Regions from separate parts of the Roseococcus sp. YIM B11640 genome, predicted to be linked through region 2. Evidence: predicted binding sites of a transcription regulator. Region 2 holds the regulator's gene; the other holds the start of a gene.

Region 1 (5,952 bases), on a different contig from region 2:
GGGCTGCGCCGGGGTCTGAGCGGAGGCGCATGGCGCTGAGCCCAGGCCGCGACTGCGGCCGACCGGCGCCTGGGGGCGCAAAAAAATACGGGGGGCGGCGTGAGCCGTCCCCCGTAAATCGTTCAGACCGCCTTGAGGTTCACGGCGGCGGAACGGCCGCGCTCCTCAGCGACGTCGAAGGAAACCTGCTGGCCGTCCTTCAGGCCCTGCAGGCCCGCCGCCTGTACGGCGGTGATGTGGACGAAGACGTCCGAACCGCCGGTCGACGGCGCGATGAAGCCGAAGCCCTTGGTGGCGTTGAACCATTTCACGGTGCCAGTGGCCATCCGCGTTCTCCTTGTCGATGCGTGCGGAAACTTCCGCACGCGAGCCGCCTCCTCCAGCCGGACAAACACGGGCGTCCAGGCGATCTGAGGAAAGCATCTGGGGTCGGCACGGCAAGGAAGGCGCGCGCAGAGGCGCAGATCGGCGCGCCAATGTCAAATGCCGTGTGATCTAAAAACAGAAAAAGGGCGGCCCGCGAGGGCCGCCCTTCCCATTCGAGCAAGCTTGGGACCGGACTTAGAAGTCCATGTCGCCCATGCCGCCCATGCCACCCGGGCCACCGGCCGGAGGAGCGGCCTTCGCCGGCTTCTCGGCGACCATCGCCTCGGTGGTGATGAGCAGCGAGGCGACCGAGGCCGCATCCTGCAGAGCCGTGCGCACGACCTTGGTCGGGTCGATGATGCCGGCGGCCACCAGGTCCTTGTACTCGTCCTTCTGCGCGTCGTAGCCGAACACCCAGTCGGAGCTGCGGAGCACTTCGCCGGCCACCACGGCGCCGTCCTTGCCGGCGTTCGTCGCGATCTGCTTGACCGGCGCCTGGATCGCCTTGCGGACGATCTCGATGCCGACCTGCTCGTCGTTGTTCGCGCCCTTCAGGCTCGACAGGTTCTCGGAGGCGCGCAGCAGAGCCGTGCCACCACCGGGGACGATGCCTTCCTGGACGGCGGCGCGCGTCGCGTGCAGCGCGTCGTCCACGCGGTCCTTGCGCTCCTTCACCTCGACCTCGGTGCTGCCACCGACGCGGATGACGGCCACGCCACCGGCGAGCTTCGCCAGGCGCTCCTGCAGCTTCTCACGGTCGTAGTCCGAGGTGGTCTCCTCGATCTGCGCCTTGATCTGCTCGCAACGGCCCTCGATCTCGCTCTTCTCGCCGGCGCCGTCGACGATCGTGGTGTTCTCCTTCTCGATGCGGATGGTCTTGGCCTTGCCAAGCATCGGCAGCGTGACGGTCTCGAGCTTGATGCCGAGGTCCTCGGAGATCAGCTGGCCACCGGTCAGGATCGCGATGTCCTCGAGCATCGCCTTGCGGCGATCGCCGAAGCCCGGAGCCTTCACGGCCGCGATCTTCAGGCCGCCACGCAGCTTGTTGACCACGAGCGTCGCCAGGGCCTCGCCCTCCACGTCCTCGGCGATGATGACGAGCGGACGGCCGCTCTGCACCACGGCCTCGAGCAGCGGCAGCATCGGCTGGAGCTGGGAGAGCTTCTTCTCGAAGATCAGGATGTAGGGCTGATCCATCTCCGCGATCATCTTCTCCGCATTCGTGATGAAGTACGGGGAGACGTAGCCACGGTCGAACTGCATGCCCTCGACGACGTCGAGCTCGGTCTGGATGGACTTGGCTTCTTCGACGGTGATCACACCCTCGTTGCCGACCTTCTCCATCGCCTGCGCGATCATCTCGCCAATCTCGGCCTCGCCGTTGGCCGACAGCGTGCCGACCTGGGCCACCTCGGCCGAGGTCGTGATCTTCTTCGTCTTCGACTCGAGCTCGGCGACGATCTGGGTGACGGCCTTGTCGATGCCGCGCTTCAGATCCATCGGGTTCATGCCGGCGGCCACGGCCTTGGCGCCCTCGCGGACGATGGCCTGGGCCAGAACCGTCGCGGTGGTCGTGCCGTCACCGGCCAGGTCGTTGGTCTTCGAGGCCACTTCGCGCACCATCTGGGCGCCCATGTTCTCGAACTTGTCGGAGAGCTCGATCTCCTTCGCGACGGTCACGCCGTCCTTCGTGATGCGCGGGGCACCGAAGGACTTGTCGATCACGACGTTGCGGCCCTTGGGGCCCAGCGTCACCTTCACGGCGTCGGCCAGGATGTCCACGCCGCGGATCATACGCTCGCGGGCGGAGGCGCCGAACTTCACGTCCTTAGCAGCCATAATACACCTCTAAATGAATGGGGTTGTCAGGAAGGCGCGGGGCCAGTTCAGGCCGCGATCACGCCCATCACGTCCGACTCCTTCATGATCAGCAGCTCTTCGCCGTCGATCTTGACCTCGGTGCCGGACCACTTGCCGAACAGGATGCGGTCGCCCGCCTTCACGTCGAGCGGGCGGACGGTGCCGTCTTCGGAGACGTTGCCGTTGCCGACGGCGAGGATCTCGCCTTCCTGCGGCTTCTCCTTGGCGGTGTCGGGGATGATGATGCCGCCGGCCGTCTTCTCTTCAGCCGTGATACGGCGAACGAGGACGCGGTCGTGCAGGGGACGGAACTTCATGGGGCTCTTTCCTCCAGGGAAATCAGGCCTGCGAATTCTCCCTCCGGCCAGTGCTGGCACTCGCCGGCGGGGAGTGCCAGCGATCTAAGAGGAGCTTTCGACCGAGTCAAGGCAATCAGCAGCACTCTCTGAGTGAGAGTGCTAATCGGCTGTAATGATATGAAATTCCTGGCGGATCGGCGGCCAGACGTGTCACGCTTTCTTCATCGGAGGGCCCGCCAGGGCCGGCGAAGGGAGCAAAGGCCGGTCCCGCGGGCATCAGACCCGAGGAGGCCGATTGTGCTGGATAGCCTGGTTCACATGGTGCGAACCCCCGACTGGCGGCTGATGACCGCCGAGATCCTCTACCATATGCCCGACCACCCCGCCGTGCTGCAGAGCTTCGTCTGGCAGAAGCATGACCTGGCACCGGAATTCCCCGAGCTGACGCGCTTCCTGGACTTCTGGCGGCGGGAGATCGACGGGCCGCTGCATTCCGTCCGGGTGGCCAGCGAAGCGCTCATCAAGCCGGCCGAGCTGCGTTACTCCAACGGGGTTTTCAGGCTGCACTGAAGCGCCTTGCGGCGGCGGAACGGGGCTACTCGACCGGTGCCTGTTCCACCGCCCGGCCGGCCCGGTGCCGCCGCATGAGCCAGATGCCCAGGCCGATGCTGCCCAGCAGCAGCACACCCGAGAGCGCGAGCTGCCAGGTCCCGTCCACGCGGACGCCCTTGCCCAGCAGGGCGAAGACGATGGTCTGCGGCACGTAGCCGATCGCCGAGGCGAGGAAGAAGGGCGCCGCCGCGATCCCGGACATCCCCGCCAGGAGGTTCAGCGCCAGGTTGTTCCCGACCGGGAAGAGCCGCAGCGCCAGCGCGGCCCCGAAGGGGTTTTCCCGCAGGATGCCGACGATGGGCCTGAGCTGCTTGCCGAACCGCCCGGCCAGCCGCCGCTCGGCCCAGGCGCGGCCGACCGCGCGCGCCCAGTAGAAGGCGATGGCGCAGCCCAGCAGCTGCGCCACCAGCGCCAGCGCCGTGCCCACCGAGGCGCCGAAGGCATACCCGCCGAGGAAGGCCACCGCCTGCCGTGGCATGCCCGCCGCCAGCGCCGCCGCGCCCACCGCGAGGAACAGCGTCTCGCCCAGGATGCCCTGGTCGCGCACATGGGCGTCGACCCAATCCGTCCCCGGCACGGCGCCGAGGACGCGCAACACCAGCCCCGCCAGGGCGAGGCCCATGACCATGAGCAGCGCCCGGAGGAGCGCCTTGCCGGTCACGGCTGCCCGGTCTCCGTGCTCTCGATCTGGGGACGCTTGCCGCGCCGCTGCAGCCAGGCCACGCCCACGAGGTCGAGGAAGCTCACCGCCAGCCGGTCGAGCGTGCCGTAGTTGGAGACGCCGCGCACGCGGGGGCGGTGGTTCACCGGCTCGCTGATCACCTTCGCGCCCGCGCGCAGCGACAGCGCGGGCAGGAAGCGGTGCATGTGGTCGAAGCGCGGCAGGTCCAGGAAGAGCGCCCGGGGGAAGACCTTCAGCCCGCAGCCCGTGTCCGGCGTCGCATCCCGCAGCAGCCAGGCGCGGATGGCATTGGCGAAGCGGGAGCTGCGGCGCTTGATCCAGGTATCCTTGCGGTTCACCCGGTGCCCGGCGACCAGCACCTGCTGCCCGGTCTCGGCGGCCATGGCCTGGCCGCGCGCCAGCAGGCTCGGGATATCGGCCGGGTCGTTCTGGCCGTCGCCGTCCAGGGTGGCGATCCAGGTGCCCCGCGCGGCCTTCACGCCGGTCGCGACCGCGGCGGACTGGCCGCAGCTCTCGCGGTGCCGGATCCAGCGCAGGGGCGCGGACCGGGCCGCGGCGGCCAGCTCCTGCGGGGTCGCGTCGGTCGAGCCGTCGTCCACATAGACGATCTCGTGCGGGATGGCGGCGAGGGCGGTTTCGATCTCGGCGACGAGCGGGGCGATGTTGGGCGCCTCGTTCCGCACGGGGACGACGACCGAAACCAGGGGGGCGGCGGACATTCGGCGCCGTTATCAGGGCCGGGGCGCGGCCACAAGCGGTCCGGCGGCCGTCCGGGCGCGGCTTTTGGCTGGGCTGCCAGCGCAGCCGATTGATATTATATGCCCCTCATGCCGTTCGACACCCGCAGCCTGCCGGCCGATTCTCCCTCCTCGCGAGGCGACAGGGCCCGGCCGCGGGCCGTCGCGGTCTGGCTTCTCGGCATGGCCGCGATGATCTGGGTGATGATCGCGCTCGGCGGCGCGACGCGGCTGACGGGCTCGGGCCTCTCGATCATGGAATGGGCGCCGATCATGGGCGCCCTGCCGCCGATGTCGGAGGCCGAGTGGAACCGCCTCTACGATCTCTACCGCACCATCCCGCAATACGAGCTGATCAACGCGGGCTTCGGGCTGGAGGGCTTCAAGCGCATCTTCTGGCTGGAATGGCTGCACCGGCTCTGGGGGCGGCTGCTCGGCTTCGCCTACCTGGTGCCCTTCCTGATCCTGTGGTGGCGCGGCGCCATCCCGCGCGGGCTGATGCCGCGCCTCGCGCTGCTCTTCGTGCTGGGCGGCGCGCAGGGGGCGATCGGCTGGTTCATGGTCGCCTCGGGCTTCGAGGCCGACCGCACCACCGTCTCGCCCTACCGGCTGGTGGTGCATCTCTCCATGGCCTTCCTGCTCTTCGGCGTGATCGTCTGGACGGCGCTCGGGCTACTGCGGCCGGTGCCGGAAAGGGTCGCGCCCGCCCAGGGCAAGGTGCGCCGGCAGGTGCTGGCCGCCTTCTGGCTGGCGGTGCTGACCATGCTGGCCGGCGGCTTCGTCGCGGGCATCCGCGCCGGCTTCACCTACAACACCTTTCCGCTGATGGACGGAAACCTGATCCCACAGGGCTATCTTGGCGAAGGCAGTCTGCTGCACAATCTGACGGCGAATATCGCGGCGGTGCAGTTCAACCATAGGATGCTGGCGACCCTGACGGCCCTGGCGATGATCGGTGCGACCCTGGCGGCCTTCCGCCGCCTGCCCCGCGGCTTTGCGCGCGGCGCGGTCTTCGCGATGGCGGGAGCCGTCGCGCTGCAATACGTCCTGGGCGTCGCGACCCTGCTCCTGGTGGTGCCGCCCGCGCTCGGCACCCTGCATCAGGCGGTGGCGGTCGGCGTGCTGGCGGCCGGCCTCTGTGCCTGGCATGCCCTGCGTGAGCCGGCGGGAGCGGCCCCGTCCAGGTGAACGGCCCGCCGCCCTCGGATCCCCGGATCGCGGCTCTGACCGCCCTGCCCATCGCGATGATGGGCTTTGCCGCCGACGGCGCCCTGTTGCTCATCACCGACGAGATGCGCGAGCTGCTCCGCATCGACGCGGCTGCCATGCCGCTCGGCACGCCCGAAGCCGAGGTCTTCAGGCGCCTGGCCTTCCAGGGCGTCCTGGGCGCGGGCGA
Region 2 (5,952 bases):
GGTCTCGCCCGTCTCCTCCGGCTCGGGCAGGCCGAGGTCGCCGGCGGAGACCAGCTCCATCCCATGGGGGGCCAGCAGCCCCCCGAATTCCCGCAGCTTGCCCTTGTTGTGGCTGGCCAGCACCAGCTTCCCCGGGGCGAGGCCGCGGCGGGTGCTCACTGGCCGATCGCCTCGCGCTGCTTGGCCACCAGCGCGGCCACGCCGTCGCGCGCCATGTCCAGCATCGCCAGGAACTGCGCCTCGCTGAAGGGCGCGCCCTCGGCGGTGGCCTGCACCTCGACCAGGTTGCCCTGGCCGGTCAGCACGAAATTGGCGTCCGCCTCGGCCCCGCTGTCCTCGGCATAGTCGAGGTCCAGGATCGCCTCGCCATTGGCGATGCCGCAGGAGATGGCGGCCACGTGATCCGTCAACGGGATCGAGCTGATGATGTTGTTCCTCAGGCAATGCTGGAAGGCGAGGTGCAGCGCCACCCAGGCGCCGGTGATGGAGGCGCAGCGCGTCCCCGCATCGGCGTTGATCACGTCGCAGTCGAGCGTGATCGTCATCTCGCCCATCAGCTTGCGATTCACCACGGCGCGCAGGCTGCGGCCGATCAGGCGCTGGATCTCCTGCGTGCGGCCGGATTGCTTGCCGCGCGCGGCCTCGCGGTCGCCTCGCGTGTGCGTCGCGCGGGGCAGCATGCCGTACTCGGCCGTCACCCAGCCCATGCCCTGGTTGCGCATGAACGGCGGCACGCGGCCCTCCACGCTCGCCGCGCAGAGCACCTCGGTCTGGCCCATGCGGATGAGGCAGGAGCCCTCGGCGTGCTTGGCGATGCCGGTCTCGATGGAAATGGGGCGCAGGGCGTCGGGCGCGCGGCCGGATGGGCGCATGTCGCTGGGTTCCTCGGGTGTCTGGCTGGCGCAATAGCCTCGGATGGGCCTCCGTGACCAGATGCCGCGCTGCCCGCCATGCGCAGGAACGGGTTGACCCGGCCCCCCCCGATCACCAAGCTGTGCTGAGCGATGAGCAATCTCCTGAAGTCGCCCAGCTTCGCGATGCCGGGCGCCCGTGGACTGGATGTCCGTTCCACCGCCGTCCTGCGAGAGCTGGTCGAGGTCTATGTCGCCACGGGCGAGCCCGTGGGCAGCCGCACCCTCTCGCGCCGCCTGCCGCTGAACCTCTCGCCCGCCTCCATTCGCAACGTGATGGCCGACCTGGAAGAGGCGGGGCTGCTCTACGCCCCGCACACCAGCGCCGGCCGCCTGCCGACGCAGCAGGGGCTGCGCCTCTTCGTGGACGGGCTCCTGGAATTCGGCGACCTGCCGGAAGAAGAGCGCGTGGAGATTGCCGCCCGCTGCGCCGCCCATGGCCGCTCCCTCCAGGAGACGCTGGGAGAGGCGGGACAGATGCTTTCCGGCCTTGCCGGCGCGGCGGGGCTGGTCGTCGCCCCTAAGGGCGAGGCGCCCCTGCGCCATATCGAGTTCGTGCCCCTGGGGCCGGGCCGCGCGCTGGTCGTGCTGGTGCAGGGCGATGGCCGCGTGGAGAACCGGGTGATCGAGGTCCCGGCCGACCTGCCGCCTTCGGCGCTGGTCCAGGCCGGGAACTACCTCAACGCGCGCCTCGCCGGGCGCACGCTGGAGGAGACGCGCAGCAACGTTACCGAGGAGATCGCGGCCAACCGCACCGCCCTCGACGCGCTGACGCAGGAGGTCGTCTCTGCCGGCCTCGCCACCTGGGCGGGCGGGGGCAGCGGCTCGCTCATCCTGCGCGGCCAGTCGCGGCTCCTGGAGAATGTCGAAAACCTCTCCCGCGTGCAGGAGATCCAGGCGCTGTTCGAGCGGCTGGAGGCGCAGGAGACCACGCTGCAGCTGCTGGAACTCGCCCAGCGCGGCGAGGGCGTGCAGATCTTCATCGGCGCCGAGAGCGGGCTGTTCTCCAGCGCCGGGCTCTCCGTGGTAGTGGCGCCTTTCCGCAGCGGACAGGGCGGTCCGAACGAGCGCATCGTGGGCGCGATCGGCGTTATCGGGCCTTCGCGGATCAATTATGGCCGCGTCATCCCGGTAGTGGACTACACGGCGCGCGTGATCGGCCGCCTCCTGGGTTGATCCCGCGCAAGCCCGCGATTACCTGAGGCATCATGACCAATCCTGAGACCATCCCCCCGGCGGAGGCCGAAACCGACGCGCCGGTTGCCCCGCCCACGGCCGAAGAGCGTATAGCGGCCCTCGAAGCCGAGCTGGCGGAGATGAAGGACCGCTGGCTGCGCGCCGAGGCCGAGACCCAGAACGTCCGCAACCGAGCGAAGGACGAGGTCGAGAAGGCGCGCGCCTACGCCGTGCAGAAATTCGCCACCGACATCGTGGAGGCCGCCGAGAACCTGCGCCGCGGCCTCGCCCAGCTGCCGCCCGCCGCGGAAGGCGAGCCCGAGATCATCGGCAAGATGCGCGACGGCTTCGAGAGCGTGGAGCGCTTCCTGCTTCAACGCCTGGAGGCCAATGGCGTGCGCCGCGTCGAGGCCGAAGGCCAGCCCTTCGACCCCGAGCTGCACCAAGCGATGAGCGAGGTTCCGGCCCCGCCGGGCGTCCAGCCCGGCACGGTGCTCCAGGCGTGGTCGAGCGCCTGGACGCTGAACGGCCGCCTGCTGAAGCCCGCGATGGTCGTTGTCGCGGGCAAATAGGCCTCAGCCTCGCAACCTCAGGCCCTGGAGCCGGATGAGCCCATCCGGCACCATCCTGACGCTCTGCACCGCGGCCCCCGTGCCGATGTAGTTCTTCGCGTGCCAGAGGTAGATGTAGGGCCGGTCCCGCAGCAACACCTCCATGGCGCGGCCATAGGCCGCTAGGCGCGCGGCGGGGTCCACTCTGGTCCGGCCCTCGCGCAGAGCGGCATCCGCCGCCTCGCTGCAATAGCGCCCGCCGTTCAGCGCTTCCCGGCAGGCGTTGAAGCCCCAGAGATTGCCGTCGATATCGGTGCGGCCGGACCAGGCGATGATCAGCGCCTCGAAATCGCCGGCCGTCCATTGCCGCAGCAGCGTGGCCGTTTCCGTCACCTGAAGTTCCAGCTGGATACCGGCCTCCGCCGCCATGGCCTGGATGACCTCCGAGGCCTGCACGTATTCCGTGGTGTTGGGCACGGAGAGCTTCACGCGCACGCGCTCCATCCCGGCCTCGCGCAGCAGAGCGCGGGCGCGCGCCACGTCGCGGCCGGGGACCGGCAGGCCCGCGATATGGTGCGGATGGCCCGGCGGCGTGGATTGGTTGCCCGGTTGGTACAGCCCCTCGAAGGCGACGCGGTTCAGCGCCTCGCGGTCGATGCTGGCCTCCAGCGCCTCCCGTACCCGGGCATCGCGGCCGAGCGGCGTGTCGGCGCGCTCGCCATTCGCGACGTTGATCGCGATGTAGACCGAGGCCAGCGACGGCCCCTCCAGCAGCCTCACCCGCCGATCGCGCCGTAGGGTGTCCACGTCCGAGGGGTTCACGCGCTCGATCACGTCCAGCGACCCGGCCCGAAGGTTGGCGGCGCGGACGGTGGTGTCGGGCAGGGGGCGGTAGATCACCCGCTCGGCATGGATGGCCGGACGGTCCCAGTAGTCGTCGAAGCGCTCCAGCTCGATGCGGTCTTGCGCAACGCGGCGGGTCAGGCGGAAAGGCCCGGCGCAAGCTGGGTTCGCCTGGAAGTCGGCGCCCAGCACATTCGCCTGCCGAGGCGAGACCAGCATGCCCGCGCGGTCCGACAAAGCGGCCAGCAGCGGCGCGAAGGGCTGGGAGAGCCGGATCCGCACCTGCATGGGCCCGGCGGCCTCGATCGCGGTCACGGGCCCCATCTCGCCCCGCCGGGTCGAGCCCTGGGCCGAGAGGTGCCGGTTGAGGCCGGCCGCCGCAGCCTCCGCATCGAGCGCCGCGCCGTCGTGGAAGCGCACGCCGGGGCGCAGCGTCAGCAGCAGGGCATGGCCCCCCTCCTGCCATTCCCAGGCGGTGGCGAGTTGCGGAACGAGCTGTCCGCGCTCATCCACCTCGATCAGCTTGTCGCACATGGCCATGAAGACCTGCCGCGCCGCGACGGAGCGCGAGAGCGTCGGGTCCAGCACGTCGGGGTCGGAGGCGATGCCGATGCGGATGGTCTGCGCCGCGGCCGGCAGGGCGGCGAGCGCGAAAGCCAGGAAGGCGGGCAGCAGGCGCATCGGGTATCCTTCGTCACATGGCGGCCAGCCTAGCCCTTCGCCATCTTCGCGCCATGGGGAAAGGCTGGAATGCGATCGTTGGAACGTTGGAGGATGCCATGAAGGGCATTGGGAGGCGCGGCGTGCTGGCGGCGGCCATGGCGATGGCGGCTGAGGGGGCGCAGGCGCAAGCGGAGACGCGGGTGCTCACCGGCACCGTCACCTATCGCGAGCGCATGGCCCTGCCGGGGGATGCCGTCGTCGAGGTCCAGCTTCTCGACGTGTCGCGCGTGGGCGCGCCCGCGCAGACCCTGGCGGAAGTCACGATCCCGCAGCCGGGCCAGGTGCCGGCGCGCTTCATCCTCACCTACGACCCGGCGCAGATCGAGGCCGGCCACACCTATGCGCTTCGGGCCCGGATCCTGGTGCAGAGCCAGCTCTGGTTCACCACCACCGCCCACCACCGCGTCGATCCCACTGCCACGCTGCCGGAGCAGAACCTGCTGGTGCACCGCGTCGGCGCGCGCCAGCCCTCGCGCAGCGATGGCGGTCCGGCCGGGCGCTGGCTGGCCGAGGACATCCGCGGCGGCGGCGTGATCGACGGCCTCCAGTCGGTGCTGGAGATCTCGCCCACGGGCGCCGTCTCGGGCAGCGGCGGCTGCAACCGCATCGCGGGACAGGCCCGGATCACGGGTGAGCGCATCGAGCTCGGCCAACTGGCCGTGACGCGCATGGCCTGCCTCTCGCCGGCGGCGGGGCAGCAGGAGACACGGTTCCTCGGGGCGCTCGGCGATGCGCGGTCTTTCCGGCTGGATGAGGCGCGCGCAAAGCTGATCCTGCTCGACGCCGGGGGGCGCGAGATCCTCGTCTTCAGCCGGATGTGATGTGGCGCGGCGTCAGCCCGGTGGCCCGCGCTCCACGCCGATGACGCGGGCCGCGTGCGGCCCGCAAGGGGGGCGTAGCCGCAGATGGCCCTCATCCCGGCCCGAGAAGCGGCGCCCGAGCGACTGGGGTGCCAGCAGCTCATAGGGCTGGCCGCCATCGAGCGCGCATTCCAGCAGGAGTTCGCCCGTGGCGGGCCAGGTGGCCTGCAGGCGGAAGCCCGCGCGCTGATAGAGGCGTAGCGCGCCGGGGTTGTCGGGCGCCACCAGAAGGCGGATGCGCCGGCAGCCGGGCACAAGGCGTAGCCGGGCGATGACCGCCTCCATGATGCGACGCCCATGGCCCATGCCCTGCTGGCTGCGCGAGATGGCCAGCCAGCCCAGCCACCAGCAGGCCGCGTCGCGGCGGTCGGGGTGGAGCACGTAGAAGCCGATCGGGCGTCCCGCCGCCTCCACGCCGATGAGGCTGTGCAGCGGTCCCCGGCGGACGGTTTCCAGGATCTCGGGCAAGGGGCCGAGGAAGCGCTCGACCTGGTCCGGGTCGAGGTCGAGCAACTGGACGGCCGCGAGATCGGCGCGGCCGATCCGGCGGTGATGAAGGGGCAGGCCGCCCCTGAGCGAAGACATGATACCCTGTCGATGTTCTGGCGAAGGAGGGCCCCGTGGCGGGGCGTCGGGCTCCCCGAGGGAGCCGCCAGATCGTCAGGCACGTGCCCGGGAGCTACCCGGACGAAGAACCTTTTCCATGGCATTCAACTAGCACCCCGGTTGCGGCCAGAGTGTGTCCGTTTCGGGACAGATTCAGGGGGCGTGGTCCTCCTGCCGTTGACTCTTTGCCGCGGCGAGGCGAAGGGGCTCGCATTCAAGAATCCATCACGGAACCGCCATGTCTCTCGCTTTTGTGTTTCCCGGCCAGGGCAGCCAGGCCCC

What was found. Region 2 encodes HrcA, which represses chaperone genes, less so after heat shock. Its sites were predicted from a motif close to GTTNGCACTCNCNNNNNGNGAGTGCNAAC; they were not measured.
Region 1: groES (co-chaperone GroES) is a predicted target of HrcA. The motif match lies at 2,596-2,624, and genes of this name have one in related genera.

The regions. Positions count from the first base shown of each region.
Region 1 covers NZ_JBBJOZ010000001.1:59,893-65,844, reverse strand. Annotated here, with positions in the region: gene WJM96_RS00295 (RraA family protein) at 1-19, shown strand, start outside; gene WJM96_RS00290 (cold-shock protein) at 123-326, opposite strand; gene groL (chaperonin GroEL) at 562-2,205, opposite strand; gene groES (co-chaperone GroES) at 2,253-2,543, opposite strand; gene WJM96_RS00275 (usg protein) at 2,844-3,095, shown strand; gene WJM96_RS00270 (TVP38/TMEM64 family protein) at 3,121-3,798, opposite strand; gene WJM96_RS00265 (glycosyltransferase family 2 protein) at 3,795-4,538, opposite strand; gene WJM96_RS00260 (COX15/CtaA family protein) at 4,647-5,744, shown strand; gene WJM96_RS00255 (PAS-domain containing protein) at 5,741-5,952, shown strand, end outside.
Region 2 covers NZ_JBBJOZ010000005.1:236,853-242,804, reverse strand. Annotated here, with positions in the region: gene WJM96_RS19775 (non-canonical purine NTP pyrophosphatase) at 1-159, opposite strand, end outside; gene rph (ribonuclease PH) at 156-872, opposite strand; gene hrcA (heat-inducible transcriptional repressor HrcA) at 1,005-2,087, shown strand; gene WJM96_RS19760 (nucleotide exchange factor GrpE) at 2,120-2,659, shown strand; gene WJM96_RS19755 (ABC transporter substrate-binding protein) at 2,663-4,162, opposite strand; gene WJM96_RS19750 (YbaY family lipoprotein) at 4,261-5,025, shown strand; gene WJM96_RS19745 (GNAT family N-acetyltransferase) at 5,038-5,649, opposite strand; gene fabD (ACP S-malonyltransferase) at 5,909-5,952, shown strand, end outside.